DNA from 2 places in the Kosakonia sp. YIM B13571 genome. Region 2 is predicted to be linked to the other one. Evidence: predicted binding sites of a transcription regulator. Region 2 holds the regulator's gene; the other holds the start of a gene.
The links. Region 2 encodes Fur, which represses iron uptake genes when iron is present. Its sites were predicted from a motif close to ATAATAATGAGAACNACTATCAA; they were not measured.
Positions count from the first base shown of each region.

Region 1: fepB (Fe2+-enterobactin ABC transporter substrate-binding protein) is a predicted target of Fur. The motif match lies at 1,987-2,009, and genes of this name have one in related genera.

Region 1 is NZ_JBHZPL010000001.1:623,010-626,423, forward strand. It holds gene entE ((2,3-dihydroxybenzoyl)adenylate synthase EntE) at 1-660, opposite strand, end outside; gene entC (isochorismate synthase EntC) at 670-1,845, opposite strand; gene fepB (Fe2+-enterobactin ABC transporter substrate-binding protein) at 2,032-2,991, shown strand; gene entS (enterobactin transporter EntS) at 2,992-3,414, opposite strand, start outside.
Region 2 is NZ_JBHZPL010000001.1:513,330-516,743, forward strand. It holds gene ybfF (esterase) at 1-568, shown strand, start outside; gene ybfE (LexA regulated protein) at 701-982, shown strand; gene fldA (flavodoxin FldA) at 1,146-1,676, shown strand; gene fur (ferric iron uptake transcriptional regulator) at 1,968-2,414, shown strand; gene ACFX4O_RS02480 (beta-N-acetylhexosaminidase) at 2,530-3,414, opposite strand, start outside.

The DNA of each region.
Region 1 (3,414 bases), 110 kb from region 2:
AAATTCGCAGATCTCGTTACTGCGCACAATGCTGTAGTAGTAATCATTGTGCGTGCGCGGAATGAGCTTTGGCGTGCCGGTACTGCCGCCGGAAAGCTGGAAAAACGCCACTTCGTCGGCAGGCGTTGGCGAGGCAATAAAATTATCCGCCGGGCGCGCAATGGCATTTTCCAGTGCCAGCTCGCCGCTGTCGCCGCGCAACAGCGCCACGCGCACCGATGGGTGCTCCGCGAAAAACGTGGTGAGAAACGTGTCATTCGCGAACAGGTCGTGCGCACGATCGGCAATCAGTAGCGCGGGTGCGATTTGAGAGGCATAAGCGTTCAGTTCACTGCGCTGATGGCTGAACAGCGCATTTACCGGCGCAACGCCAATTTTCAGCAACGCAAAGAAGGTGATATAGAACTCGCTCACGTTGCCCAGTTGCACCAGCGCCGTTTCTCCGCGCGTGATGCCCTGCGCCTGTAACGCCGAGGCCAGGTTATCAGCAGCGTCGTTGAGCTGGCGGTAACTGTAGCGCCGTTCACCGTCGATCACCGCCGTGGCGTCACTGCGCGCGTGGCGGGTGAGAATGTCGGTCAGCGGCAAATCCTGCCAGTAGCCCTTTTCACGGTAACGCCCTGCAAACTCGTGCGGCCAGCGGGTAAAAGGAATGGTCATGCTTGATCCTCAGTGCAAACCAAATGCGTTCAGCATGGTGCTTAGCTTGACGCCGGTTTCGCGCCACTCCGAAAGCGGCGAAGAGGCCGGAACAATCCCGGCACCGGCAAACAGACGAACGTGGTTATCGTGAAGCCGTGCGCAGCGAATAGTGACCACCCACTCGCCGTTTCCTTCCGCGTCGCACCAGCCAACGATGCCGCCAAACAGCTCGCGGTTGAACGGCTCCAGCTCGGCAATCACCTGTTTCGCCACCCGGTGTGGGAAGCCGCTCAACGCAGGGGTCGGGTGCAGCAGACAGGCCAGCGTCAGCGCGTTTTCACCGGCTAATGCGGTGCCTTCAATCGGCGTGGCCAGGTGCCACAAGGTGGGCGTAGTAACCAGTTGCGGCGAATCCGGCAGTGTCAGAGTTTGGCTGCGCGGTTGCAGTACGTTTTTCATCGCCTGCGTCACCAGTTCGTGTTCGTGCCGGTCTTTTTCCGACGCCAGCAGCTTGTTGCCGGCTTCGCGGTCAAGAATATCGTCCGGCTGGCGACGTGCGGAACCGGCCAACGGCAGCGAACTGAAGCGCTCCTGCTCTTTGCGCAGCAGCAGTTCCGGGCTTGCGCCCAGCAGTACAGCGCCATCCGGTAGCGGAACGTGGAAATTAAAACTGGCCGGGTTCTGGGCAATCAGACGCTCCAGCAACACCCCGCTGTCGATGCGGCTGTCGGTAGTGATCTCAATCAGCCGTGAGAGCACCACTTTGTCGACTTCCGGCGTAGCAGTGCGGGCGGCAGCGTTCGCCACCATCTGCATAAACGTGTCTTGCGGCGGGATAGCCTGCTGCGCCGTGACATTCGGCATCGCGCCGCTGTTGAAATAGCAGGCGGACCGCTGTTTATCCGGACGGGAGAAAGTTTGCCAGGTGTGCGGGATAAACAGCGCAGACGGCTGCGTGGTATCGAAGGGGATCGCCCCCACCATCACCGGGCGGGCAATGCCCTGCGCTTTTGCATCGGCAAAGGCTTGCACCAGCTTTTGCTGGAAAGCGCTATCGGGCGCATCGCCGCCAGCGGCAGGTTCGCAGAAACGCGCCACACACCCGGAGGTGGTGAAACTGCGGTACGGCGACATAAAGAAAAACTGATCCGCGGCCAGTGTCTTCGCAGACTGCCGGGTTTCCTCAGCCAGGGACGTATCCATATCATCCTCCAACAACGATAAATGAACTAATAATGATTATCATTTGTGTTTTGTGTCGGTAAGATAAAAAGTTATACCCTACTCTGTCAACAGCAGATTCTTCGCCCGCAGCGCTAATGCTTGCATCTGCTTCATTCACCGATGAAAATGAGAAGCATTAACCTCAACAAAAACAGGATACGTGTAGTGAAATTCTCTTTCTGGAGCCGTAAGCCCTTAGCGTTTTTGAGTATTTTTGTTTTAGGACTAACCTCAGCCACCGCCGCCGACTGGCCTCGCCAGATAACCGACAGCCACGGAACACACTCGCTTGCCAGCAAACCGCTGCGCATTGTTTCCACCAGCGTAACGCTCACCGGTTCGCTGCTGGCGATTGACGCGCCGGTTATCGCCAGCGGCGCGACCACGCCGAATAACCGTTTCGCCGACGAACAGGGCTTTTTGCGCCAGTGGGGAGGCATTGCCAAACAGCGCAATGTCGCACGTCTTTATATCGGTGAACCCAACGCAGAGGCCGTTGCCGCACAGATGCCGGATTTAATCCTGATCAGCGCCACCGGCGGCGACTCGGCCCTGGCGCTGTACGATCAGCTCTCCACCATCGCCCCGACGTTTGTCATCAACTACGACGACAAAAGCTGGCAGGCGCTGTTAACGCAGCTTGGCGAAATCACCGGTCACGAGAAAGAGGCGACAGCGCGTATTAGCCAGTTCAATCAACAGCTTGCTGACGTGAAAGTGCGTATGAAATTGCCGCCGCAGCCGATCTCCGCGCTGGTTTATACCCCGGCGGCGCACGGTGCCAATCTGTGGACCGAAGAGTCCGCGCAGGGAAAATTGATGCAGCAACTGGGCTTCTCCCTCGCCCCGTTACCGGCGAATCTGCACACCAGCCAGAGCCAGGGTAAACGTCATGACATCGTCCAGTTGGGCGGAGAGAACCTGGCCGCCGGGCTGAATGGCGAAGCGCTGTTCCTGTTTGCCAGTGACCAGCAAGATGCGGATGCGCTCAGCCAGAACCCGTTGCTAGCGCACCTGCCTGCGGTACAAAACCACCGCGTGTACGCGCTGGGCGCGGAAACGTTCCGCCTTGATTACTACAGCGCTACCCGCGTGTTACAACGTTTGTCGGCGCTGTTTGGTTAATCAGGCGTCGGCGGCGGGCTGCACCTGACGAAAACGCCGCAGCTCGCCGAGTAACACCACCAGCACCACGCCCACTATCGCCAGTACAAAACCGCTGATACTCGCCGACGAAACCGGTGTCATCATTGATGCCATCGCGCCAAGCAGCGCGGCACCAATGGCATCACCGGTAACGTTTTGCGCCGTCCATAAACCATTCATTCGCCCGAGCATCGCTTCCGGGGTTTGCGTTTGCAGCAGCGTGTATTGCAGCAGTGAACTCACTGCCGTTAGCCAGCCACACAGCGCCAGAAACAGCACGCCCAGCGCCCAAACGGGCATCAGGCTGAATAAACCGATGGCGATAAACGCGCCAACGGACGCGACCAGCATAATCACGCCAGGGCGCTCACTGTGCGCCAGCTTGCCGCTGGTTAACGCGCC
Region 2 (3,414 bases):
GGATCTGTTGGATACGCTGGACGCTCATCAGCTCGACAAAGCGACCTTTATTGGCCACTCCATGGGCGGTAAAGCCGTGATGGCATTAACAGCACTTGCCCCGGAGCGGATTGATCAACTGGTAGCGATTGATATCGCGCCAGTGGATTACCAGGTGCGCCGCCATGACGAAATTTTTGCCGCCATCAACGCGGTGAGCGATGCAGGGGCATCCACTCGCCAGCAAGCCGCCACATTAATGCGCGCACATATAAATGAAGAAGGCGTCATTCAATTCCTGCTGAAATCGTTTGTTGATGGCGAGTGGCGTTTCAACGTGCCGGTGTTGTGGGATCAATACCCGCATATTGTCGGCTGGGAAACGGTTCCTGCATGGCATAAACCGGCCCTGTTCGTTCGTGGTGGGAACTCTCCTTATGTCACCGAAGCGTACCGTGACGCGTTGCTGGCGCAGTTCCCGCAGGCACGGGCGCATGTAATTGCCGGTTCCGGCCACTGGGTACATGCCGAGAAACCCGACGCGGTTATGCGTGCCATCCGCCGCTATCTCGCTGAAAAGACGAATTGATTAAAAAGGCGGCGACCGGTCGTTTCAACGCGCCCGGTCGTTGGCGTGTCCGTTGTGCTGATGTATGATGGCGCGCTATTCAGCCCGGGCGTGCCGCCCGATTGCTTGTTTTTCCCGTAGTATGCTTAGACCATGGCTAAAGAACAAACGGACCGTACGACACTAGATCTGTTCGCGAATGAGCGTCGCCCGGGACGGCCGAAGACAAACCCGCTCTCGCGTGATGAACAGTTGCGCATCAACAAACGCAATCAGCTAAAACGCGATAAAGTTCGTGGGCTTAAGCGTGTCGAACTAAAACTCAATGTGGAAGCCGTCGATGCGTTAAACGAGCTGGCAGAAGCGCGTGATATGAGCCGCAGCGAGCTTATCGAAGAGATGCTGTTGGCACAGTTGAAGGCATTGCGCGGCTAGCGAATCCTCCGAAACCTCGTCGAAATAACACTTTCATGTGTCATACAGTGCAGTCCGACGCGATAGCAGTTTCCGCGCGCTTCCCTGTTCTGCTATGATTGCCCTTATCTGTGGGCGTAGCGCCACCACCATACTCATTAAGTTTCAAGAGGTTATTTTACTCATGGCAATTACAGGCATTTTCTTTGGCAGCGACACCGGTAACACCGAAAACATCGCGAAAATGATTCAGAGTCAGCTAGGTAAAGACGTTGCCGACGTCCATGACATTGCCAAGAGCAGCAAAGAAGATATCGAAGGGTATGACATTCTGTTGCTCGGCATTCCTACCTGGTACTATGGTGAAGCGCAGTGCGACTGGGATGACTTTTTCCCGACGCTGGAAGAGATCGACTTTAACGGTAAATTAGTGGCACTGTTCGGCTGTGGCGACCAGGAGGATTACGCGGAGTATTTCTGCGATGCGCTGGGTACCATTCGCGATATCATCGAACCGCGCGGCGCAACCATCGTCGGTCACTGGCCAACTGCGGGCTACCATTTTGAAGCCTCTAAAGGTCTCGCGGACGACGATCATTTTGTTGGCCTTGCGATTGACGAAGACCGTCAACCAGAGCTGACATCAGAGCGCGTACAGAAATGGGTAAAACAGGTGCGCGAAGAGCTGCATCTGGACGATATCATTAACGCCTGATTTTTTATGGCGTAATCTGTGGGTTACGCCGTATTAATAGATAAAAGCAATGGAAATAATTGCTACAAATTTTTAACTTTTTTCTCCATCGCTGTACAATAAGCCCTGCTAAACTGGGTGCCGTCGTAAAGGACTTTGCTGGCGACACCACGTTTTATAAGCTTACTTTACTTGAGGGCTTGCAGTTTTCATCCAGCCATGGCAGTTCTATAATGAGACGCATTACCCCAGGTGCATTCCTTATAACTTCCGCTAAGGAAGTGAATCGTATAGCAACAGGACAGATTCCGCATGACTGACAACAATACCGCATTAAAGAAGGCCGGCCTGAAAGTCACGCTTCCTCGGTTAAAAATCCTTGAAGTGCTTCAGGAACCGGATAACCATCATGTCAGTGCGGAAGATTTATACAAACGACTGATCGACATGGGCGAAGAGATCGGGCTGGCAACAGTTTACCGTGTACTGAACCAGTTTGACGACGCCGGGATTGTGACCCGTCATAACTTCGAAGGCGGCAAGTCCGTTTTTGAACTGACTCAGCAGCATCACCACGATCACCTAATCTGCCTCGATTGCGGCAAAGTGATTGAATTCAGTGATGACTCCATTGAAGCGCGTCAGCGTGAAATCGCCGCGAAACACGGCATTCGTCTGACTAACCACAGTCTTTACCTTTACGGTCACTGCGCCGAAGGCGACTGCCGCGAAGATGAACACGCGCACGACGCGAAATAACTGCTTTGAAACCCAAAAAGCCAGCCTGACGGTTGGCTTTTTTTTGCCTGCAATACCGGCACTGAAAGAAAAAACCCGGCAAGCTCGCGCCCCCGGGTTTAATCACTGCCTCAAATTACGCTTTTACGCTGTCGACACGACTAAAGCGTTTGCCGTCCGGGCTGGCAGTGCGCACCTGCACTTCCCCACTTACTTGCGGACGCGCTTTATCATCATAGCGCTGCCAGTGTTTGCCGCCGTCGGTTGAGAACTCAACCACCATGCCAGGGAAGCTGGTATTGGCTTCCAGTTTTCCACCCACCACACGCGCTCCTGGAACCGGTAAGCGGTAATGAACACCAGCCTTATCCAGTTTCGCCAGTTCGCGATGACCTAACAGGTTCGCAAAGCGTTGCCAGTCTCGCTCCAGCGCTTTCACATCCACCAGATGTGTCTCGCCGCCTTTATACTCACGTCCGGCTTTGTAATCCTGCTCCCAGCCCGCGCGGTGCCATGCGCGTTCAGCCACCGAAACCATTCGCGGATAGATCATGTACTCCATCTGATTATCGGTGCGCACCACTTCGCTCCACAACTGCGCGGAAAGGCCATACGCGCCCGGCCACAATTTGTCAGATTTCGCGCTAAACGGATTGCCATCACGATCAAGTGAGGTTTCCGCGTTCTGCGGCATGTTGTCCGGGGCAAAGCTGAAAATCTTACGTTCATCGCTAAAACGCGTGCCCCAGTAGTAGCCGCTTTCCGCCGGGTTTACTTCATTCGGGAAATCGAGATACACATAATCGGGGTTAGAGACCACAACGCGGAAGCCTTTGTTCGCCCAGTCATTCACCGAGTCAAAACCACCCCAGTAGAGCGTATCCCAGAAGTTAACATTGACATGATCGGTGGCAAACACTGATGCATCTTTGGCATCTTTCAAACCATCCTGCCACGCCTGCATTGTGCCGATACCGTGCGCTTTCACCAGCTTGCTGACTTCCACGCCGAAATAACTGGA